2 linked regions of the Neorhizobium galegae bv. orientalis str. HAMBI 540 genome follow. The protein of the gene in region 1 interacts with the protein of each later gene in a pairwise test. Links are inferred from orthologs where the notes say so. Each region holds a gene or a part of one and is shown on either strand. Other genes may lie near its edges.

Region 1 (8,000 bases):
CGTGCGCATGTCTTCGGCATCCTTGGCATTCATGAAGCTCGAATGAGGATCGAGCGAGGTCAGCATGCCGTTGATGGCGTTCTCGACCAGCTTTTCTTCATCCGGCGGCGTCACGTACTGGGCGCGGACCCGTTCGAACACGTCGCCAAAGATCGACAATTCCCTGTAGGTCGAAGGGCCGGCGGCCTGCGCCGGCACACCGGCCGAATAAATCACGCTCATCGCGGTCGCACCCAAGAGTGCACCGACGATGACAAGAGAAGCCCTACGAATCATTTCGTGCCCTTCCAGTTTCTTTCGAGGTCCACCACGGTTTGGAATCGACCGGTGTGCCATCTTTTCGGAATTCAATGTAAAGCGTTGGACGATCTGTTTCCAGCGCCAATGCAGTTGCGCTTGCCACTCTTTTCTCACCCATCACGGCGATGGGTTCGCCTGCGAAAACGAACTTGCCCTGCCGCGCATTCACTACATCCATGCCGGTCAGAACCAGATGGTATCCGTCTCCGGCATTGAGGATGATCATTTGGCCGTAGCTCCGGAAGGCCCCGGCGAAGACCACCAGTCCGTCAGCCGGCGCCGTCACCACTGCCCCCGCATTCGAAGCGACAGTTATGCCTCTCGCCGTGTGCCCCGTCCCATCGGCGTCGCCGAACCACCGCAATACATCTCCGGCAACCGGAAGCTCCAGCTTCTGCTTGAGGCTTGAAAACGCGTATGCGGGCGCAATGCGGTTTTTGTCGGGCACACCGCTTTGGGCCAGCTGCTTTGCCTTTTCACGCTCGGCGTCGGACATCATGCGCTGGCGCTCTTCCTCGGCGCGCGTCCGGTCGATTGCCTCGCGCACCGAGGCGATGTCGCCTTCGAACGTTTGAATGAGGTTCTCAAGCGTGGTAGCGCGTCCGGCAAGCTCCTCGGAGCGGCGGCGCTCGGCGTCGAGATCGGCCGCGTTGCGCTTGTTCAACTTTTCGTTTTCGGCAAGCAGCAGATCCATGCGCCGGTCCTCTTCGAGGCTCGCGGCGATGGTGCTGGAGACGGTCGTCTTCTCGGTCATCGCCGAAGCCTGCAGGGAGGCCAGCGACTGAAGATCCGCAACGAGCTTGTCCGCCTCGTGACGCATGCCGGGAACGACGGCGCCGAGCAGGATCGCGCTTCGAACCGAGGCGAGCGCATCATCGGGCGTCACCAGAAGTGCCGGAGGAGGGTTGCGGCCCATGCGCTGCAGGGCTGCGAGCACTTCGGCCAGCACCGCGCGGCGGCCGCGCAGGGAGGTGCGGATACCGTCCTCCTTGAGCTTCAGTTCGGTGATCTTCTTTTCGCTGTCGAGGATCTTGGTTTCCAGACCTCTGCGGCGTGCCGCCGAATCGATCAGCGCCTGGCGGACATCGGCGGTGTTCTTCCTGATATCGGCGATGTTTTTTTCAATGGCGGCAGCCCGGTCGCCCGAAATCTTCATGCTCTTGGTCAGAACTTCAAGCTCGCCGCGGGTTTCGTTGCGTCGGCGCTGCAGATCGGCTGTCGGATCGACTGCGCCTGAAGGGGCGGCCTGGGGCGCCATTGGCGATGTTGCGCTCTGGGCGCGCGCGGTATTGGAGATCTGGAAGGGCGGGACCAGCGCAAAACCGAGAGCCGCCGCCAGAAGCAGCGCGCGCCGGTACGATGTGATACTGATTGTCCGCATTCCCGCTCCGCTCATCGTCGGATCGAGAAAGCCTAAGCTGATTTGCCCGACGAGGCCACAAACAACATCGTGTTTGAAGGTAAACGATCGCTTAAGCTCGGTGATAGGGATGGCCCGAAAGAATAGTGACCGCGCGGTAAAGCTGTTCGGCAATCAGAATGCGCACCAGCTGATGCGGCCAAGTCATCGAGCCGAGGTTGAGCACCATGTCGGCCCGGTCGCGGAGTTGCGGATCCAACCCGTCGGCACCGCCGATCGCCAGCATCAGGTCGCGTTTGCCGCCGTCGCGATATCTGCCGATCACACCGGCGAAAGCTTCGCTGTCGAGCGCCTTGCCGCGTTCGTCGAGAAGAATGAGAACCGCGCCTTCGGGAAGCGCCTTTTCGAGCGCACCGGCTTCCTCGCGCTTGCGGGTATCGGCATTCGCCGCCCGGCTTTCCTGGATCTCGATCAGTTTCGACAATTCGAGACCCACCGCCGGGCCAGTCTTGGCAAAGCGGTCGAGATATCGGGACGCAAGCTCCTTCTCCGGTCCGGTCTTCAGCCGTCCCACGGCGAAAAGGCTTATTCGCATGTCCTGATCCGTTGATTTTGCGGCCGAAAATTTCACCCTGCGGCGAGTTGGCACCCAGCCGCGTGATTCGACCTCAGTCCGACCGGTTCAGAACATGCCCGAACCCGTCAGTGCAGCAGCGTGCCTTCCTCGATATCCGGCGTCGCCCACATTTTTTCGATGTTGTAGAACGCGCGGATTTCAGGCCGGAACACGTGGACGATGATGTCACCGGTGTCAATGAGCACCCAGTCGCCGGTCTCCTGCCCTTCGACGCGGGCGTTGCCAAGCCCCTCGTCCTTCAGGTCGGAAATCAGGTGATCGCTGATGGCCATGACATGCCGGTTCGATCGTCCGGAGACAACGACCATATAGTCCCCGAGCGCTGATTTTCCAGCAATGTTGATGGTGACGATGTCTTCAGCTTTGGAGTCCTCGAGACTTGCGAGGACCAGTTCGAGAGCACGGGCGGCGGCATCGGCGCCACGTTCCAGGCTCTGCGGGAGAACGGAGGCCGTTCTGCCCTTGGCGTGTACTGTTGTCAGGGTTTGTCCTTTCATCCGGGTAACAGCAACAGGCACTTGAAGCGAATCCGATTCACGCTCGGCCGCTGCATTTAAGGTGGCATCGAATTCTTAATCTTTCAAGAGAGCGTCCGAAAAGGTGATAGAAAGATGTAGACCCCTTTCGGGCGGCAGCTTGGCCGGCGTTAGTCCGATTTCTGGTCGTTTGCGGCGCGAATCGCCGTGGAGCTCAGCGCCGAACGCGGGCCGTGGATGAAGGTCCAGGCCGGTGCGCGCCGCTTCCAGAGTGTGCCCGCGTCATCCTCGTCCACCCGGGCGTAATCGAAGGTGCGGGCCATTTTCGACGACAGGAACGACAAAGTCGCTCCGGGGCGGTCGATAACGGCGATCGGGAAGGTCGAGGCGATCGACTGCCACTTCTGCCACAAATGAAAGGTCTTCAGGCTGTCGGCGCCCATCACCCAGACGAAATGCACGAGCGGGTTCTTGGCCTTCACGAAGGAGAGCGTATCGGCGGTATAGGAGCCGCCGAGCGTCTTTTCGAAGGCTGTGATCTTGATGCGAGGGTCGTCGATCAGCTTTTCGCTCATCGCCAGCCGGTCGTCGAGCGAAGCAAGTTCGGAACGGCTTTTCAGCGGGTTGCCGGGGGTCACCATCCACCAGAGCTGGTCGAGGCCGAGCCGGCGAAGCGCAATCTCTGCGACCAGGAGGTGGCCCTCATGCGGCGGATTGAACGAACCGCCGAACAGGCCGACGGCCATGCCCCGTTCGGCATGCGGCATGACCAGATATCGGCGATCGATCGTCTCTTCCGTCACGCGCGGTCAGGGCCGGATCTGGCCGGTGCCGTGCACCCGGTATTTGAACGAGGTCAGCTGCTCGACGCCGACCGGGCCGCGCGCATGCATCTTGCCGGTCGAAATGCCGATCTCGCCACCCATGCCGAACTCGCCGCCATCGGCGAACTGGGTGGAGGCATTGTGCAGCAGGATGGCCGAATCGAGTTCGTTGAAGAAACGGGAGACGACCTCAGGATCCTCGGCGATCACCGCCTCCGTATGGTTCGAGGAATAGGTGTTGATGTGGCGGATGGCGCCGGAAATACCGTCGACGATCGCGACCGAGATCACCGCGTCGAGATATTCGGTGCGCCAGTCCTCTTCCGTCGCCGGCTTGAAGCCCGGAAAGACCTTGAGAACGGTGGCCGAGCCGCGGATTTCGCAGCCGGCTTCCGTCAGCGCTTCGAGGATAGGCATTAGATGCGTGCCGATCCCGGCACTGTCGATCAGCAAGGTCTCGGCCGCGCCGCAGACGCCGGTGCGTCGCATCTTGGCGTTGACGACGATCTTTTTCGCCATCTCCAAGTCCGCGGAGGCGTCCACATAGATATGGCAGAGGCCTTCGAGATGGGCGAAGACCGGCACACGCGCCTCGTTCTGGACACGCGCGACGAGGCTCTTGCCGCCGCGCGGCACGATTACATCGATCGCGCCGTTCAGGCCCGACAGCATAGCGCCGACGGCGGCGCGGTCGGTAGTGGGCACGATCTGGATTGCATGTTCGGGAAGTCCGGCAGCTTTCAGACCAGCCACAAGGCAATCATGGATCGCTTCCGACGACCGGGCCGAATCCGAACCGCCCCGCAAGATCACGGCATTGCCGGCCTTGAGGCAGAGCGCGCCGGCATCGGCGGTGACGTTCGGGCGGCTTTCATAGATCACGCCGATGACACCGAGCGGCGTGCGAACGCGCTCGATATGAAGGCCGTTCGGGCGGTCCCAGGCGGCGATGACTTCGCCAACCGGATCCTTGAACTCGGCGATTTCGCGCAGTGCCTGCGCCATGCCGGCAATCGATTTTTCGGTGAGCGTCAGCCGGTCGATGAAGGACGGCAGCAGGTCCTTGCCCTCGACGCTTTTCAGGTCGGCGGCATTGGCGGCAAGGATCCTGTCCTTGGCGGCAAGGATCGCGTCCGCCATGGCGTGGAGCGCCTTGTTCTTCGCGTCGGTCGAAGCCGTTGCAAGCTGGCGTGCCGCAGCCTTTGCATTGCGGCCGATCTGGTCCATCACAACGGCGACGTCGCCGGTCTTCGCGACCATATCAAGCATGGGCGGCATCCTCCTTGCGATCTTCTTTTTTGTCTTTACGTTTCGCCGGCCCGGTCATCACCAGATCGTCGCGATGGACCATGGCGGCGCGGCCGGCATAACCGAGGATCGCCTCGATCTCGCCGGACTTGCGGCCGGTGATCTGGCGGGCCTCTTCTGCGTCATAGCTCACAAGGCCTCGGGCGATCTCGCGACCGTCGACGCCGATGATCGCGACGGTGTCGCCGCGATGGAACTGGCCGTCGATGCGGCGCACGCCGGCCGGCAGAAGGCTCTTGCCGGTGCCGAGCGCGGTTTCGGCGCCCTCGTCGACGAAGAGTTCGCCGGCCGGCTGAAGCTGGCCCGCGATCCAGGTTTTCCGCGCAGTCACGGGGGTCCCGGAGGGGGCGAACCAGGAGGAGCGGGCGCCTTGCTCGATGGCGCGCAGCGGATGTTCCGTCTTGCCGGATGCGATGATCATGGCGCAGCCGGCGCCGGTGGCGATTTTGCCGGCATCGATCTTGGTGCGCATGCCGCCGCGCGACAGTTCGGACGCAGCGCCGCCGGCCATGGCTTCGATATCCGGCGTGATCGCGGGAACGACCTCCAGGAATTTTGCGTCGGGGTCGAGATGCGGCGGGGCAGTATAAAGGCCGTCGATATCGGATAAGAGCACCAGCAGGTCGGCGCTGGTCATGGTGGCGACGCGGGCGGCGAGGCGATCGTTATCGCCATAGCGGATTTCGGTCGTGGCGACCGTATCGTTCTCGTTGATGATCGGCACGGCGCCGATCTTCAGAAGCTGGTTGATGGTGGCACGGGCGTTGAGGTAACGGCGGCGCTCCTCCGTGTCGCCGAGCGTCAGCAGGATCTGGCCGGCCACGATGCCGTCGCGCGACAGGCTTTCCGACCAGGCGCGCGCAAGCGCGATCTGGCCGACCGCTGCTGCCGCCTGGCTTTCCTCGAGCTTCAGCGCGCCCGAGGGCAGGTCGAGCACGGTGCGGCCCATGGCGATCGCGCCCGAAGAGACGACCAGAACGTCGATGCCCCTCGCTTTCAATGCGGCGATATCGGCGCAGATGGCGTCGAGCCATTGCGATTTCAGGCCCGTCTTGCGGTCGACGAGCAGCGCCGAGCCGATCTTGATGACGATGCGGCGATGACTGGCGAGCGGTTTACGGGTAGCCGTCATGCATCCTCATCCTCATCGAAATCCTGGATGGGGGTCGAGCGATCGGGCAGTGCGGTGTCGTTGACGCCGCTCGCCTCGACGATGACGTCGCGCAGCGCGCGCAGCACCTCGGTCATCCCCTTGCCGGTGACGGCGGAGATCAGGAACGGTGTCTGGCCGCAGGCCTTTTCCAGCTCCTTCGCCTTTTTCTTCAGTTCCTTGTCGTCGAGCACGTCGATCTGCGACAGCGCCACGATGACCGGCTTGTCGATCAGGCCACCGCCATAGGCTTCCAGTTCATGCTTTACTGTCTTGTAGGCCTTGCCGACCTTTTCCTCGACGGAGGAGACCAGATGCAGCAGCACGCGGGTGCGTTCGACATGGCCTAGGAACCGGTCGCCGATGCCGACACCCTCATGGGCGCCTTCGATCAGGCCCGGGATATCGGCCAGAATAAATTCCCGGCTATCGATGGTGGCTACACCAAGATTGGGATGCAGCGTCGTGAACGGGTAGTTGGCGATCTTCGGGCGCGCGCGGGTGACGCTGGCAAGGAAGGTCGACTTGCCGGCATTCGGCATTCCGACGAGGCCGGCATCGGCGATCAGCTTCAGCCGCAGCCAGATGGTTTTTTCCTCGCCCTCAAGGCCAGGATTGGCCCAGTTTGGCGCCTGGTTGGTCGCGCTCTTGAAATGGGTGTTGCCGAAGCCGCCATTGCCGCCCTTGGCGAGCCGGAACCTCTGGCCTTCGCGGGTGAGGTCGATGATCAGCGTCTCGTTGTCTTCCTCGAAGATCTGGGTGCCGACAGGCACTTTCAACGTCACCTCGCCGCCGTTGGCACCGGTGCGGTTGCGGCCCATGCCATGGGTGCCGGTCTGGCCCTTGAAATGCTGCTGGAAGCGGAAGTCGATCAGCGTGTTGAGTCCGTTGACGGCCTCCACCCAGACATCGCCGCCGCGCCCGCCATCACCGCCATCAGGTCCGCCGAACTCGACGAACTTTTCCCGCCGGAACGAGACCGCGCCCGCGCCGCCGTCGCCGGAGCGGATATAGACTTTTGCCTCGTCGAGAAATTTCATCTTGTCGCCGTCAGTCTTGTGTTAGTCGGGATGCCTGTCGCTTCAGGTCGGGCGCTCAGTGCATGTCGATAGGGGTTTCGATATCGTCGGTTGGGGCGGAGGTCAAAGAATATCATGAAGTTCGTCAGCTATAACATCCAATACGGGATCGGCATGGATGGTGTGTTCGATCCCGAACGCATCGCCGCGAGTATCGAGGGAGCGGATGTCATCGCGCTTCAGGAAGTGACCCGCGGTTTCCCCAGGAATGGCCATGTCGATCTCGTTGCCCGTTTCTCGGATCTGTTTCCGGACCATTTCCATGTCTATGGCGCACCTTGCGACCTGCTGCTCGACGTATCTATCGAGAACGGCCGCCGTATCGAGCGCCGTTTTCAGTTCGGCAACATGATCCTGTCGCGCTGGCCGATCCTTTCCACCCGTCATCTTCTGCTGCCCCGCAGCCGCACCGTGGAGATGCTCAACCTGCAGCGCGGAGCGCTGGAAGCGGTGATCGTCGCACCCGGCGGACCGCTCCGGGTTTATTCCGTCCACCTCGATCATGTCTCTCCCGATGAACGGCTCGGCCAGATCCGTTATCTCAAGGAGCGGGTGCTGAACTTCGTCTCCGAGGGCGGTTCGTTGACCGGCGCCGCCGAAGAAGGTTTCCCCGATCTGCCGCTGCCGGAGGATTTCCTGCTGATGGGGGATTTCAACATGGAGCCGGAATCGACCGAATATATCGCCATGGCCGGTCAGCGGGACCGTTATTACGGCCGCATCCTGCGCGCCAACGAACCCGTCGACGTGCTGGACCGCTCCGGATCGTTGACGCCGGAGAGCTATACCTGGGCGAAGCCGCCGGGCGACGGGCCGATAAAGATGCATCTCGATCATTGCTTCGTGAATGCCGGGCTGGTGCCGCG
Region 2 (16,151 bases), 2.8 Mb from region 1 along the record:
CGCCGACATTGATATGGTCGATGCCGAGAACCGGAACTTCGTCGAAACCGGCATTGAGGATGACCGGCAGGGTCTTTTCGTCGATCTCGTCGCCGGCTTCGAGGTAGATCTCGCCGGTTGCCGCGTTGACGATGTCTTCGGCAAGATAGTTGCCGTAGATGTCGTCATTGGTTGCCTTCAACGCCTTCAGGCCCTTGTCCGTCAGCTGACGGAGAAGGCGCGGCGTGAGCTTTTTGCCGGATTCGACAACCACTTCGCCGGTATCGGCGTCAATCATGTCGGAAAGGGTCTTGGCACCCTTCAGAGTTTCCGGCTGGAACGGAATCCGCCAGCCATCGCCGTCGCGCTGATAGGACGACTTCGTATAGAAGGTCGACAGGATTTCTTCGCCGTCCATGCCAAGCGCCATCAGCAGCGAGGTCACGGGGATCTTACGGCGGCGGTCGATGCGGGCGTAGACGATATCCTTGGCATCGAATTCGATATCGAGCCAGGAACCGCGATACGGAATGACGCGGGCTGCGAAGAGCAGCTTGCCGGAAGAATGGCTCTTGCCCTTGTCGTGGTCGAAGAAGACGCCCGGCGAACGGTGCATCTGGGACACGATCACGCGCTCGGTGCCGTTCACGATGAACGTACCGTTATCGGTCATGAGCGGCATGTCGCCCATGTAGACCGACTGCTCCTTGATGTCCTTGATCGACTTTGCGCCCGTATCCTCGTCGATATCGAACACGATCAGGCGCAGAGTCACCTTCAGCGGCGCCGCATAGGTCAGATCGCGCTGACGGCATTCTTCCACGTCGAACTTCGGCAGCTCGAATTCGTAGGATACGAATTCGAGCATGGAGGCGCCGGAAAAATCGGTGATCGGAAAGACCGACCGGAAGACGGCGTTCAGACCTTCGTCCGGACGACCGCCCTTCGGTTCATCGACCATCAGGAATTGGTCATAGGATGCCTTCTGAACCTCGATGAGGTTCGGCATCTCCGTGACTTCGGGGATTTTTCCAAAAAACTTGCGTACGCGCCTGCGACCATTAAAGGAAAGGGTCTGAGCCATCGTCGCTCCTTCAAACTTGCATCCGGGCCTGCAACGGACGGGGTTCGCTGGCCAGTCGATCCCGTCGATCAATGGGTATTCCCAATCTCGTCCCACCTCTCGAACACGCCAGGCCGGATTGCCTTTTCTGTTCGATTCGGGACCATCCTCTTGAGAACCCATTACCCAGGAACCGTTTTGACGGTTCCTGGGTAATATGTTCGGAGGAAACCAGCGGGAGAGGAGACCTCTCCCGCTGCATTCCGATATTACTTAACGTCGACCTTGGCGCCGGCGTCCTCAAGCTTCTTCTTGAGGTCAGCAGCTTCAGCCTTGTTGACGCCTTCCTTGACAGCCTTCGGAGCGCCTTCGACGAGGTCCTTGGCTTCCTTGAGGCCGAGACCGGTGATGGCGCGGACTTCCTTGATGACGTTGATCTTGTTGGCGCCAGCTTCGACGAGGATGACGTCGAACTCGGTCTTTTCTTCTTCAACGACAGCAGCAGCAGCACCGCCGCCAGCAGCAGCAACAGCTACCGGAGCAGCTGCGGATACGCCCCACTTCTCTTCGAGCAGCTTGGAAAGCTCAGCAGCTTCCAGAACGGTCAGAGCAGAGAGGTCTTCAACGATCTTTGCGAGATCAGCCATTTTGATAGTTCCTTATATTCGGTTCGAACTTGATTGGGTATGAACAGCGAAAAACCGCCTTAAGCGGCTTCCTCGTCCTTCTTGGCGTAGGCCGCGAACACGCGGGCAAGCTGGCTTGCCGGTGCTGCAACAACCGTCGCGATACGCGATGCCGGGGCATTCAAGAGGCCCAGCAGCTTGCCGCGAAGCTCGTCCAGCGAAGGCAGGGTCGCAAGCGACTTGACCGCATCCGCAGTGAGCGTGGTTGCACCCATGGAACCGCCCAGAACAATGATCTTGTCATTGGTCTTGGCGAAATCCATGACGACCTTCGGAGCCGTTACCGGGTCTTCGCTGAATGCGATCAGCGTCTGCCCCTTGAAGAGATTTGACATCCCTTCCGACTCCGTACCCTGAAGAGCGATCTTGGCCAGACGGTTCTTCGCGACTTTGACGGTGCCGCCAGCAGCGCGCATCTTCGAACGAAAATCGTTCATCTGCGCAACTGTGACACCAGCATAGTGGGCCACGACAACCGAACCAGAAGCCTTAAAGACTTCGTTCAGCTCCGTGACAAATTCGCGCTTTTCCGCTCTTTCCACTGTCTGTCTCCAGTTGACGGGACCGCAATCCTGCAGGCCCCATCGGGTTGCCTTTGCCTCAAGGGATCCCTTGATTAGGACCCCAAGCGACGCTTGAGGATCCTGTCCCCTCGCACTGTCGCCACTGGGGCTCCAGGCACAAGGCACACTAGGCTCGAACCGAATTCGTAAAGCGCGCTAGCGCCTCAAAAATCTCGGGTCTTACCCGTCTCATGCAGGCATCAAGTGATTAAGGTCGAAACCACCCGCAATCTCGGACAGGAATTCCCAGGTTTCCCTGGGAAATTCCCGGCCCCGAAGGACCAGGAATTCATGCAGTCCGGAACCCGAAGGCTCCGGACAGAACTTTAGATCGTCACGGTCGACGGATCGATCTTGACGCCCGGGCCCATCGTCGAAGAAATCGCTACGCGCTTGACGTAGTTGCCCTTCGCGCCAGCCGGCTTGGCCTTGATGACCGCATCGGCGAAAGCCTTGATGTTCTCTTCGAGAGCCTTGGCTTCGAAGGAAGCCTTGCCGATGCCGGCGTGGATGATGCCAGCCTTCTCGACGCGGAACTCGACAGCGCCGCCCTTGGAAGCCTTGACGGCGCCCGTGACGTCCATGGTGACGGTTCCGACCTTCGGGTTCGGCATCATGCCGCGCGGGCCGAGAACCTTACCGAGACGACCGACGAGCGGCATCATGTCCGGAGTGGCGATGCAGCGATCGAAGTCGATCTTGCCGCCCTGGACGATTTCGACCAGATCTTCGGCGCCGACGATGTCTGCACCGGCTGCCTTGGCTTCGTCAGCCTTGGCGCCACGTGCGAAAACGGCGACGCGAACGTCACGGCCTGTACCGTTCGGCAGGTTGACCACGCCGCGGACCATCTGGTCTGCGTGACGCGGATCGACGCCGAGGTTCATGGAGATTTCGACAGTTTCGTCGAACTTCGCCGTGGCGCGAACCTTGACCATCGAAATGGCTTCCGTCAGGGCGACCAGCTTGGTCGGATCGACGCCTTCGCGGATCTTCTGAATACGCTTTGCAAGCTTTACCATGTTAAGCCACCACTTCCAGGCCCATGGCGCGGGCGGAGCCCTCGATCATGGCCATTGCGCCTTCGAGATCGGCCGCGTTCAGATCCTTCATCTTCGCCTGGGCGATAGTCTGGATTTGAGCCTTGGTCAGGGTGCCAGCCTTGGCGCCCTTGCCCGGGGTCTTCGAACCCGAGGTGATCTTCGCTTCCTTCTTCAGCCAGTAGCTGACCGGAGGCTGCTTCATCGCGAAGGTGAAGGACTTGTCCTGGAAATAGGTGATGACGACCGGGATCGGCATGCCCTTTTCCATTTCCTGCGTGGCGGCGTTGAACGCCTTGCAGAATTCCATGATGTTGATGCCGCGCTGACCAAGTGCAGGACCGATCGGCGGGGACGGATTGGCCGACCCTGCCTTTACCTGCAGCTTGAGGTGGCCCATAACTTTCTTAGCCATAACTCTCTGCCTTTCGAGAGACCGGTTACCCGGCTCATTAGAGACCGGTTTCCCGGCCCGACATGCCGGCTTTCGCCGGCGGCTGCGGTTGCGTGGTTCGGCCAAAATGCCCGGCTAAGGCACCGTTCCTCCCACGCGCTTGCGGCAAACGCCGCACGAGACCCGCTGCACAAACAGCAGGCCCCATTTCGAAATTCATCAGACCTTTTCGACCTGGGCGTATTCCAGCTCGACCGGGGTCGCACGACCGAAGATCGAGACCTCGACCTTGAGGCGCGAACGCTCTTCGTCGACATCCTGTACGGTGCCGTTGAAGGACGCGAACGGACCATCGGAAACGCGGACCTGCTCGCCGATCTCGAAGGTGATCGAGGACTTCGGCCGCTCGACACCTTCCTGAACCTGGCCGAGAATGCGGTCGGCTTCGAAGTCCGGGATCGGCACCGGCTTGTTGTCGGAACCGAGGAAGCCGGTAACCTTCGGCGTGTTCTTGATCAAGTGATAGGCTTCGTCAGTCAGATTGGCCCGAACCATGACGTAACCCGGAAAAAACTTGCGCTCGGAATCGACCTTGCGGCCGCGGCGCACCTCGACGACCTTTTCGGTCGGCACGAGGATCTTTTCGAACAGATGCTCAAGCCCCTTCTGGCGAGCTTTGTTCTCGATGTCCTCTGCCACCTTCTTCTCAAAATTAGAATATGCGTGGACGATGTACCAACGCGCCGCCATCTTTATTCTCCAGAATCAAACGCTGACGTTCAGTACGAGACGGAGCAACCATCCCATGAGCTGGTCTGCAGCGAAGAAAAACAGCGCAGCGAACACAACCATAACCAGAACCATGGCCGTGGAAATCATGGTCTCACGACGAGACGGCCAATGGATTTTCGTCGTCTCGGAGCGCACTTGGCGCAGAAACGTAACGGGATTGGTTTTGGATGCCATAGATTGCCCACGCAATTACGGCACGTAAAGCTGAACTCTCTCAGCCCCACGCACCGCGTGTCTGTTTTGACCTACATAAACACCCCTTCCCCTTTACACAAGAGGGAAAACAGTGTTCGATGAAATTTCGCCGTTTTGCACGACGGCCATTTCCCGACAATTCCGCTGCGGATATTCTCGCGCCAATCATCTGAAAATGGCAGGGGCGGCCGGGCTTGAACCGACGACCTGCGGTTTTGGAGACCGCCGCTCTACCAACTGAGCTACACCCCTTCAACCTTGGCGGAACGTAAACCGGAAACTCCGGCTCGCCGCCAACTGGCTAGGCGCTCCCTTTAAGGGGATGCGTTGCGCTTTGCAAGCGCATTTTTAATATCCGGGCCGTTCACCTGAGCTTTCGGCCCAACCCGTCGGATGCGTCTGCAGACCGGACCACCGAAAGCGCCGGTTCCACCCGCCGCTCCGGCATTTCCTTGCCCGGCAGATCAAGCTGGCGGGCCCAGGCCGGGAGGATTGGGCTTCGTCCGGGGACATACCGGGTGTCGTCAGGAAAGACACAAAGGCCGCTCCAGATAGGCTTCCGGATGATTGATCAAGCGGTCTCGGCGAAAAAACCGGCAGCAGAAGCGAATCGACTTCGCATAGGCGCAACACTTACGTCGGTAGACCTGATGTCGGCTGGGACGCACTTCTTCCGCAGTCCGTCACCGGATGGGGACTTGTCGCGCCTGATGATCCCACCCACGTCCCTTACCCGGTATGCGCGCCAGAATGTTGGCCCCTCTTCAAGGGTGCTGCGGTCGATAGCGGCCCATCGAACTCGACGGTGGGAGCTTGACCAGCCCCCTGAACGGCCACGGCGCCGCGGATCGCGTGTCCGGTGAGCCGCCATCCCACGAGCTCGGCAATCTGGACTATGTCGGACTGACGGTAGGTCGTTTCCCTTACGAGAACGACCTGTTTTCGACACGCTGACCGAAAGCAAAAGGCCCCGCCGTTGCCGGCAGGGCCTTCTCTATTCCAATGTCGCTATCGATTACTCGACGATCGAAGCGACGATGCCGGCGCCGACGGTACGGCCGCCTTCGCGGATCGCGAAGCGCAGCTTTTCTTCCATCGCGATCGGGTTGATCAGCGTCACCTTAACGGTCACGTTGTCGCCAGGCATGACCATTTCCGTGCCTTCCGGAAGTTCGACGATGCCCGTCACGTCCGTCGTGCGGAAGTAGAACTGCGGACGGTAGTTGGTGAAGAACGGCGTATGACGACCGCCTTCTTCCTTCGTCAGGATATAGGCTTCTGCCATGAACACCGTGTGCGGCTTGACCGAACCCGGCTTGCACAGGATCTGGCCACGCTCGACGCCGTCACGCTGGACGCCACGGATCAGAGCGCCGATATTGTCGCCGGCCTGACCCTGGTCGAGCAGCTTGCGGAACATTTCAACGCCGGTCACCGTCGTCTTGGTGGTGGCGCGGATGCCGACGATCTCGACTTCTTCGCCAACCTTGACGATGCCACGCTCGACGCGGCCGGTCACGACCGTACCACGGCCCGAGATCGAGAACACGTCTTCGATCGGCAGCAGGAACGGCAGGTTGATCGGACGCTCAGGCGTCGGGATGTAGGCGTCGACAGCGGCCATCAGTTCGCGGATCGAATCTTCGCCGATCTTCTTGTCCGAATCTTCAAGAGCGGCCAGCGCCGAACCCTTGATGATCGGAATGTCGTCGCCCGGGAAGTCGTAGGACGACAGAAGTTCGCGCACTTCCAGTTCGACGAGCTCGAGAAGCTCGGCGTCGTCGACCTGGTCAACCTTGTTCAGGAACACCACGATTGCCGGAACGCCGACCTGACGGGCGAGCAGGATGTGCTCGCGGGTCTGCGGCATCGGGCCATCGGCAGCCGAGCAAACCAGGATCGCGCCGTCCATCTGCGCCGCACCGGTGATCATGTTCTTCACATAGTCGGCGTGGCCGGGGCAGTCGACGTGCGCATAGTGGCGGGCAGTCGTCTCATATTCGACGTGCGCCGTCGAAATGGTGATGCCGCGTGCCTTTTCTTCAGGAGCCGCGTCGATCTGGTCATAGGCCTTGTACTCGCCGAAGTACTTCGTGATCGCGGCCGTCAGCGACGTCTTGCCATGGTCAACGTGACCGATCGTGCCAATGTTGACGTGCGGCTTGTTGCGCTCAAACTTGCTCTTTGCCATTGAATGCTTCCTGTGAACATAAGTGTGGACCCGGCGACCGGGTTTGGTGTCGCCGTTTAAGGCTTTCCACCAGAATGCGCAAGACATAATTACGACGCGCGCCCGCACAAGGGGAGCCGGGTAAATCGAACGGAAACCCCCTATGGATGGAGCGGTTCCGCGTTGTTCTCTCCACTGGGCAATGCAGCTTAGATGACAGCCGGAAAACAAGGGGCCGACCGTCATCCCTCAAAGCGGGAGACGGCCGGCCCTCTATTCAGTGAGCGCCAGATTGGACTCTTACTTCGCCGGCTTCAGCGAGTTGATGAGCGCGACGAGTTCTGGGCCGTGCTTTTCCTGTTCGCCCTTGGTGCCCCAATAGGTGATGACGAGAAGCTTGTCCGGCTTCGGCGCGACGAGCGAGACGCCGATCGAAACGGCGCCGTCCTTGTCCTTGCCGCTCCAGTCCAGATTGATCATCTTCATGCCGTTGAACGTGTCTTCGGACTGTTTCTGAGTGGCCGGGTCGACCGTGACGCCATTTTCACCGAGGAAAGAGAACACATCTTCGATGACCTTATCGGTGGTCTCGGCGCTCGCGACGTCGATCGACAGATAGATCGCGCCGTCGTCGGAACTGGCCTGGATGCCGCTGTCGGTTTCTTCCGGGTTCCAGGCATCCGGAATGGTGATCTGCGCGACGGGGGCGGCGCTCGGGAAAAGCACGGTCGCAGCAAACGACGCGGACGGCAGGAGCATCGTCGCAAGGGCTGCGGCGGCAAGTATTTTCTTCATGGACAAGTTTCCATAGCTGGTGGTGGGGCGGCCTCTGTGCCGGCGAAAAAGCTTCTACCCGGGATGCTTTAAAAAGTTACGAGCATCATCGCGACAATACCAGGCGATCACGGAAAAACGAGGCTCCAGCAGGAACGTGCGTCGCCGCAGTCACGGCGCAGATGACAAGGCAGCCGCGGCAAAAAAGAAAGGCGGACTCGGACAGAGACCGTCGACGCGCTTTCAAGCGTGTGACATGCCGGTCTTCATCATGATCAGGTAAAATGGAGCGGGTAGCGGGAATCGAACCCGCGTATTCAGCTTGGAAGGCTGCTGCTCTACCATTGAGCTATACCCGCGGTATGTGGTGTCCGATCAGAGACGAATGGTGGAGAGAGTTGGATTTGAACCAACGTAGGCTGAGCCAACGGATTTACAGTCCGTCCCCTTTAACCACTCGGGCATCTCTCCAGTTTTTCGTCCGGATCGTGAGACCAAGTTCGTCAGATCTTGGAAGCTTGCCGCCCCTCAATCTGCGCCGCGTATATGACCGCCTCGTTCTCGTCTGTCAACACGAGGAAGAAGCAAAAATGACGAAAATAAATCAGTCGCACTTTCGACCCGCCTCCCCGTCGAGGGCTTTGCCCGGAGAGTGAGGATGGCTATAAGGCCTGATGAGCAAGGACGACAAAGAAGACAAATCCACCCGTGACACCCATTATGCGACGCTTCGGCGCGCGGTGCGCGACTCCAAGCGCGAGCGCGGAGAAATTCCGACGCCGCCCTTGAAGCGGCCGAAATCCAACAAGGACTGGAAGCCGCCGCAGCTTCAGCCGGAACAGGTCTTCCTCTATGGCCTGCACACGGTACGCGCCGCCCTCGACAATCCCGAGCGCAAGCTCATCAAGCTGTCGGTGACCCAGAACGCCTTCGCGCGGCTCGATATCGGCGAGCCGGAGACATTGTCCTTTCCGATCGAATTCGTTTCGCCCCAGGATATCGACAGGGTGCTCGGCCCCGAGGCCATTCATCAGGGCGTGATGCTGGAAACGCGGCCCCTCCCCATGCGCCGGCTGGAAGCGCTAAAGGCAAGTCCGCTTCTGCTGGTTCTCGACCAGGTCACCGACCCGCATAATGTCGGCGCGATCATGCGTTCGGCGGTCGCGTTCGGCGCCGGCGCGGTCATCACCACCCAGAGACATAGCCCGACCGAATCCGGCGTACTTGCCAAATCGGCCTCCGGCGCGCTGGAACTGATACCTTATATACAGGTCACCAATCTCGCCGACGCGATCGAAGAACTGCACCGGCTCGGCTTCCAGACGATCGGGCTCGATTCGGAAGGCCCCGCCCCGCTCGAAGGCACGTTTGCCGGCGGCCGGATCGCCCTGGTGCTTGGTTCCGAGGGCAAGGGCCTGCGTCAGAAGACCCGCGAGACGGTCAACGCGCTTGCCCGTCTCGACATGCCGGGCGCTATCAAATCGCTCAATGTCTCGAACGCCGCCGCGATCGCGCTCTACGCGACACAGCAGCATCTCGCCAAGGCCGATTGAGCCGAGCCGTTTTAGACTCCCATGCACGGGGCAAACGTGTCATTGGAAGTCTACCCAACCGACGTGACCAGCCGCCATGGAATTCATGCTCGCCACATTCGAAAAAGCCGCGCTGCTTGCCGGCAAAGCCATCCTGGACGTCTACAGGGCCGGACCCAGCACCAGCTACAAGGCTGATAAATCCCCGGTCACGGAGGCGGACGAACGGGCCGAAGAGATCATTCTCGCCGAGCTTGCCTACGCCTTTCCCGACATCCCCGTCATCGCGGAAGAATCGGTTGCGATGGGACGTATCCCGTCGATCGAAGGACGCTCCTTCATTCTTGTCGATCCGCTCGACGGTACCAAGGAGTTCATCAACGATCGCGAGGATTTCACGGTCAACATCGCCCTGATCGAGAACGGCGCGCCGATCCTCGGTGTCGTTTATGCGCCCGCCCTCAAGGTCGCCTATCTCGGTGGCGGCGGACGGGCGGAAAAACTTGTGATCGACGACGAATTCGCGGTGACGAACCGGGTGCCGGTCGTCGCGAGGCCGGTCGAGGCCCGTCCGATCTGCGTTGCGAGCCGCTCGCATAATTCCGCCGAGACCGAGGCCTTCCTCGAAAAATCAGGCGCCGCCGATATCCGCAGCATTGGTTCCTCGCTGAAATTCTGCCTGCTGGCGGAGGGTGTGGCCGATCTCTATCCCCGCTTCGGCCGAACCATGGAATGGGACACGGCCGCCGGAGACTCCGTGCTCCGTGCCGCCGGCGGCAGCACGGTCACGCTCGGCGGGGCACCGCTTACCTATGGCAAGACCGGCCGCGCAGACATGCTGGATTTCGCCAACCCCGATTTCATCGCCTGGGGATCGCGCCCTGGAAAGCCGTAGCAGCAATCCTATTGTCATCACCCCGTAACGTTGGCCAGTCAGGCCGGCTAGGGTAACGCCTGACCACAGCTGCCACAGGCAGCCAATCCGACGCGTTGCATTCCCTTTCGGATGCGCTTAGGAAACCGCTGCGCGTGAGATTGCCGGATAAAGATGAGGATTATTGATGCGTATTGTGATGGTTGGATCGGGTTATGTCGGCCTCGTGTCGGGAGCCTGCTTTGCGGATTTCGGACATGACGTGATCTGCGTCGACAAGGCTGCCGAAAAGATCGAGGCGCTGAAACAGGGCGTCATCCCGATCTTCGAGCCGGGACTCGAGGCGCTGGTCGAATCGAACGTCAAATCCCGTCGCCTTTCCTTCACCACAGAGCTTGGCCCCGCCGTGGCCGACGCGGATGTCGTGTTCATCGCGGTCGGCACGCCGTCGCGCCGCGGCGACGGCCATGCCGACCTCGGCTATGTCCATGCCGCAGCACGCGAAATCGCCGAAGCGCTGACCGGCTTCACCGTCATCGTCACCAAGTCGACCGTCCCGGTCGGCACCGGCGACGAGGTGGAGCGGATCATCCGCGAAACCAATCCGGATGCGGATTTCGCCGTCGTCTCCAACCCCGAGTTCCTGCGCGAAGGTGCCGCGATCGAGGACTTCAAGCGCCCTGACCGCATCGTCGTCGGCCTTTCCGACGAGCGCGCCCGCGGAGTGATGACCGAAGTCTATCGTCCGCTCTATCTCAACCAGTCGCCGCTTCTCTTCACCAGCCGCCGGACCTCCGAGCTGATCAAATATGCCGCCAATGCCTTCCTTGCCATGAAGATCACCTTCATCAACGAGATGGCCGATCTCTGCGAGCGCGTCGGAGCCGACGTCCAGGACGTTTCGCGCGGCATCGGCCTCGACGGCCGCATCGGCTCGAAATTCCTGCATGCTGGCCCCGGCTACGGTGGTTCCTGCTTCCCGAAGGACACGCTGGCACTCGCCAAGACCGCCCAGGATTATGAAAGCCCGGTGCGCCTGATCGAAACCACCATCGCCGTCAACGACACCCGCAAGCGGGCGATGGGCCGCAAGGTGATCGCGGCTGCCGGCGGCGACGTGCGCGGCAAGAAGGTTGCCGTCTTCGGGCTGACCTTCAAGCCGAATACGGACGACATGCGCGACAGCCCGGCGATCGCCGTCGTCCAGACGCTGCAGGATGCCGGCGCGATCGTTTCCGGCTACGATCCGGAAGGCATGGAAAACGCCAGGCAGCTGATGGATATCGAATTCGCCGACGGCCCCTATCAGGCCGCCGAAGGCGCCGATGTCGCGGTTCTCGTCACCGAATGGAACGAATTTCGTGCACTCGATCTCGAACGCCTGAAGTCCGTCATGAAGAGCCCGGTTCTCGTCGACCTGCGCAATGTCTATCGCGCGCGGGAGGTGGAAGCCCATGGCTTTGCCTATACCGGCGTCGGCAAAATGCACTAGGCAGTCCTGAGGGCGGCGGACCTTGAGTTTGTGGGCTCTCTGCAGGAGTTGCCCCGCAGATCGAGCAAGCGAAAGTCACCTGGGCCGTGACCCGGTGCTGGATCATCCGTGCCAGTCGCTTTTGGAGCAATCCCGCCGTCGAAGGCTTTAAAGCTGCGCCCCGGTTGGGCATATTGCATGTCGATGATGTTTCGCCCTCTCATGCAGATAGGCTTGGGCTTGTCCTTGGCCCTCCCGCCCTCTGGCGGGAGCGTCGGTGCTGCCGAAGACCCCGCCGCTCCCGAATGCCGATACGAGCGTGCGGCATCGGACGAGATGGGCCGATTGTGCATCCGCGCCGAAACCTACAATCAGGATCTCTGCCAGGTGATGCAACGGCTGGCCGAGAGGAACGGGCTGCCGCCGGAATTTTTCGCGCGGCTGGTCTGGCGGGAAAGCCTGTTCCGCGCCAATGCGGTGAGCCCGAAAGGGGCCGAGGGCATCGCCCAGTTCATGCCGGAAACTGCAAGGATCCGCGGCCTGAGGAACAGCTTCGATGTCATCGAGGCGCTTGCGGCATCCGCTCTCTATCTCAGGGATCTGCGCGACCGTTTCGGCAATCTCGGCCTTGCCGCCGCGGCCTATAATGCGGGCGAAGCAGGCCTCGAAACGTTCCTGGCGACCGGACGGCTGCCGATCGAGACACGCGACTACGTGTTTGCGATTACCGGCCATTCCGCAGAAATGTGGAAGGACGATCCGCCGAAGATGGCGGCCCAGGCCCTCGATCCCGGAAAACCCTTCCTCGACGGCTGCCTACGGCTCGCCAATACGAGGCGGCTCAACGAGAGTGTCTTGATAGCATCGGCGGATTGGGCGCCTTGGGGCGTGCAGCTTTCCGCGCACTATAATCCGAATATCGCCAGCCAGCTGTTTGCCAACACGATCGGCCGTCTGCCGACGCCGCTCAATTCCGAACGGGCGCTCGTCGTGCGCCAGAAACGCGGCAATTTCGGTTATCGCCCGCGCTATGCAGCGCGCATCGGCCGCGCCACCAGAGCTGAGGCTATCGATTTGTGTGCCAGGATCAGGGCCCACGCCGTGCCCTGCACGGTTTTCAGAAACTGAAGCGGCAAGCAGAAGAAGGCCTTCCGCTTGCCGCACATAGGTCTCGATCAGCAGTTTTGTGCCTGCCCAGGCGCGAGAGTTCCGTCCGCATTGGGCGTTGCGGAGCCGGAACCTTGCGGCAGATTGTTGGTCGTAGCGGAACCGGAACCCTGTGGCAGGTTGTTGGGCGCGCATTTGGAGCCGCCGGAATTGCCGATCGTGCTGCCTGTCGTATTGGAATCAAGCGCGCCTGACCCGGCGCCATTCAGCGGAGCCGTGGTAGTGCCGTTGAGCGTGCCGGAGCCGGAGCCACTGGCGCCCGAACCGGAAACGGATCCGCCGGTTCCTGCAGAACCTGAGCCAGAAGCGCCGGATCCTGATCCGGTTCCTGAGCCCGACTGGGCGACCGCGGCAGTGGCGAGACCAAGCGACAGTGCGCCAACGGTGAGTATCTTTACAAACATTGGGTTTCCTCTCGTGGGACTTTCCAAACATGCCCTACAGCCGCCTAACCCTGCCGATCGCATAAGGTTTCCGACGTTCTACGCAGACCTCTCAGGTTTGCGGACGGTGGCGGGGCAAAAAAACCGGCGCTGCCGCAGGCGTCGGCCAGGTCCGCCGCAGACGCCACGGCGACCTCGATGAAGAGAAATTGACCTCGAATTGCCAGGAAAGGAATGGTGCCCCCGCCAGGGTTCGAACCCGGGACCCCCTGATTACAAATCAGGTGCTCTACCAACTGAGCTACAAGGGCACTTTCGAGTGGGGAGTTACCAGATTTTCTCCTCCTGTAAAGAGAAAATCGCTGCAACATCACACACCGTGCATTCGAGTTGCGTTGTTTCACGCACGGGCGATGGCGCAAGGCGCTTGTTCAAAAGCCTGTTTTTACTGTACTGAGTGCCGTCCCGCCGGCATGGTCCTGTCACAGGATCGTGTTAGCTCACCTGTTTACAGCGTCCCTTGCGCGCCCCGTCGGGCGGCGGCACCCTCAAAGGCCCGTTCATGTCGTCTGAGACGAACAAGCTCTCCATCATCGCCTCGACAGCCCCGGAAGCACAATCCGCGCTGGAAGAACTCGTACGGCTCTATGGCAATGTGCCGACCGAGGAAGCCGACGTGATCATCGCGCTCGGAGGCGACGGTTTCATGCTGCAGACGCTGCACGACACGATCAATACGGGCAAAAGCGTCTATGGAATGAACTGTGGCTCGGTCGGCTTCCTGATGAACGATTATCGCGCCCAGAAACTCCACGAGCGGGTGGCCGAATCGGTGGAGAACGAGTTTCACCCGCTGAAGATGACGACGGAAAACGAGGACGGTTCGACATCCGTGGCACTCGCCATCAACGAGGTCTATCTTTTCCGGCAATCCTATCAGGCGGCCAAGCTCAGGGTGGAGATCGACGGCCATGTGCGGCTGGAGGAACTGATCTGCGACGGGCTGATGATCGCGACGCCCGCCGGTTCAACCGCTTACAATCTCTCGGCACATGGGCCGATCCTGCCGCTGGAAGCGCCGTTGCTCGCCATGACGCCGGTCTCGGCCTTCCGACCGCGGCGCTGGCGCGGGGCGCTGCTGCCGAACCACGTCTGCGTCGACATCCACATCCTCGAGCCGGACAAGCGGCCGGTCAACGCGGTTGCCGACAATACCGAGGTGAAGTCGGTGCTGAAGGTGCGGGTGGCGCAATCGACGGAAATCACCGCGCGTATCCTCTCCGATCCGAACCATTCCTGGTCCGACCGGATTCTCGCCGAACAGTTCAACAACTGACTCAGCGTCAGCTCACGCGGATGGAACCTATTGCCCTCGCGTGAAGCTCAGCGTTTCGGGGAAAAGGCACGCAAAAAAGTGCGGGTGGCGTTTGCCGCCATCTGGTCGATTTCCGATTCAGGCGTCTGGCGGCCGATCTGCTGGTCGTAGCGAAGGTCGGTCGCGAGAAGCGCCATATACTGGCGAGCGGCGAGCGCCGGATCGTCGAGGTCGAGATAACCGCCATGGGCGAGCTGCGCCAGGCGGGCTGCGATGGCCGGATATTTCTTGCCCGGCCCGTATTCCTTCCAGGTCTCGAAAAGCTCGGGAAAGCGGGCGCCTTCGGTCTCGACCACCTTGCGTAGCCAGCGACCGTTCGGGTCGCAGATCGCCTTGCGCAGGAGCTGGGCCGAAAATTGCGTCAGCTCCGTCTCGATGTCCTGCGGCGCCACGGGGAAAGTATCGAGCACGCGAAAGAAACCGGCGCTGGAGCGGTCGGTGATTTCAGCGACGACGACCTTGAAAAGGTTATCCTTGTCGCCCAGTTGATTGTAGATCGTCTGGCGCGATACCCCCGCCCTGGCCGCGATCGCATCAATGCTGGCGCCGCCAAAGCCTTCCTGGGCGAAAACATCGGCTGCCGCATTGAGGATCGCCTGGCGCTTGTTCTGCGCCGGAGGCCAGGTGTCGTAATCGCGCGGAAGTTCGGCAGACGAATTTTTCATGACATCACTATAGCGGGGCTTGACGGATTGGACAATTGTGTCCAAAATAATTTACATGATTGTTCAGACCCATTCTCCCGTATCTGGCCGGCTCTCATATTCATCTCCCATAATCGTCCTCGCCTGCCGTTACCACGGCAGATGTGGTGACGGGAAAGGTTTTTTCCAAATGCAAAGCAGAGCTCCTTCGCATGCCCTGTCGCTAGGGCTGCTCTCGGCTATCGGGCTTTTCGCCCTCGACATGTATCTCCCGGCGTTGCCGACCATCCGCGCCAGCCTCAATGCCAACAGCCATGAGGTACAGGCGAGCCTGATCTCCTTCTTCGCCGCCATGGCGGTGTCGCAGATCGCCTACGGCCCGCTCTCCGACATGTTCGGCCGCAAGCGGCCGCTCTATGTCGGCCTCGCGCTTTATGCCATCGGCGCGATCGGCTGCGCGCTGTCACCGTCGATCGAGTGGCTGATCGCCTTCCGGTTCCTGCAGGGCATGGGCGCCTGCGCCGGCGTGGTCATCTCCCGCGCCATCGTCCGCGACCTCCATACCGGTCCGGCCGCAGCCGAGCTGATGTCGCGGCTGATGCTGGTGTTCAGCGTCTCGCCGATCCTCGCCCCGCTTGCCGGCAGCATCGTCACCGTGTTCGGCGACTGGCGGCTGATCTTCTGGGTCATGGTCGGCGCCGGTGCGGTCGGCGCCGTCGTTGCGGTGTTCTTCCTTGAGGAAACCCGCCTGCCGGCTGCGCGCAGCGAAAGCAGCCTCGCCGGCGCGCTCAACTCCTATGGCACGCTGCTGCGGGATCCCTACTATCTCGGGCTGGTGCTGATCGCCTCCTTCGGCATGTCGAGCTACATGATCTATGTGGCAAACTCGTCCTTCGTGCTGATCGAGCACTACGGCCTGTCGCCGACCTTCTATAGCATCGTCTTCTCGTGCAATGCGGTCGCCTTCATCGGCATGTCGCAGCTGAACGGCTGGCTCTCCCGCAAGATCGGGCTCCGCAAAGTGATCCGCAGCGCGGTATTCGGCTATT

The links.
Region 2: the proteins of obgE (region 1) and rplL interact in binary tests that used the Escherichia coli proteins (3 or more experiments, as listed by UniProt). The link is inferred for Neorhizobium galegae bv. orientalis str. HAMBI 540 from one-to-one orthologs.

Annotation. Positions count from the first base shown.
Region 1 is NZ_HG938353.1:4,091,103-4,099,102, reverse strand. Bases 5,065-7,917 are described here. They hold obgE (GTPase ObgE), read right to left. Parts: upstream 7,096-7,917; coding sequence 6,034-7,095; downstream 5,065-6,033. Other genes in these bases: RG540_RS19750 (endonuclease/exonuclease/phosphatase family protein), read left to right, coding at 7,210-7,917; proB (glutamate 5-kinase), read right to left, coding at 5,065-6,037. In the rest of the region: RG540_RS19790 (S41 family peptidase), read right to left, coding at 1-276; RG540_RS19785 (murein hydrolase activator EnvC family protein), read right to left, coding at 266-1,681; 23S rRNA (pseudouridine(1915)-N(3))-methyltransferase RlmH, read right to left, coding at 1,773-2,255; rsfS (ribosome silencing factor), read right to left, coding at 2,363-2,794; RG540_RS19770 (nicotinate-nucleotide adenylyltransferase), read right to left, coding at 2,944-3,540; RG540_RS19765 (glutamate-5-semialdehyde dehydrogenase), read right to left, coding at 3,583-4,866; more of proB, read right to left, coding at 4,859-5,064; more of RG540_RS19750, read left to right, coding at 7,918-8,000. UniProt on the Escherichia coli protein: An essential GTPase which binds GTP, GDP and possibly (p)ppGpp with moderate affinity, with high nucleotide exchange rates and a fairly low GTP hydrolysis rate.
Region 2 is NZ_HG938353.1:1,237,185-1,253,335, reverse strand. Bases 1-2,862 are described here. They hold rplL (50S ribosomal protein L7/L12), read right to left. Parts: upstream 1,690-2,862; coding sequence 1,312-1,689; downstream 1-1,311. Other genes in these bases: rplA (50S ribosomal protein L1), read right to left, coding at 2,618-2,862; rplJ (50S ribosomal protein L10), read right to left, coding at 1,749-2,306; rpoB (DNA-directed RNA polymerase subunit beta), read right to left, coding at 1-1,063. In the rest of the region: more of rplA, read right to left, coding at 2,863-3,313; rplK (50S ribosomal protein L11), read right to left, coding at 3,315-3,746; transcription termination/antitermination protein NusG, read right to left, coding at 3,945-4,475; preprotein translocase subunit SecE, read right to left, coding at 4,491-4,691; RG540_RS32300 (hypothetical protein), read left to right, coding at 5,526-5,666; tuf (elongation factor Tu), read right to left, coding at 5,728-6,903; RG540_RS06355 (hypothetical protein), read right to left, coding at 7,183-7,677; 23S rRNA (guanosine(2251)-2'-O)-methyltransferase RlmB, read left to right, coding at 8,331-9,209; 3'(2'),5'-bisphosphate nucleotidase CysQ, read left to right, coding at 9,295-10,083; RG540_RS06330 (UDP-glucose dehydrogenase family protein), read left to right, coding at 10,250-11,554; RG540_RS06325 (transglycosylase SLT domain-containing protein), read left to right, coding at 11,768-12,661; RG540_RS31070 (hypothetical protein), read right to left, coding at 12,709-13,104; RG540_RS06310 (NAD kinase), read left to right, coding at 13,646-14,419; RG540_RS06305 (TetR/AcrR family transcriptional regulator), read right to left, coding at 14,467-15,123; RG540_RS06300 (multidrug effflux MFS transporter), read left to right, coding at 15,293-16,151. UniProt on the Escherichia coli protein: The binding site for several of the GTPase factors involved in protein synthesis (IF-2, EF-Tu, EF-G and RF3). Is thus essential for accurate translation.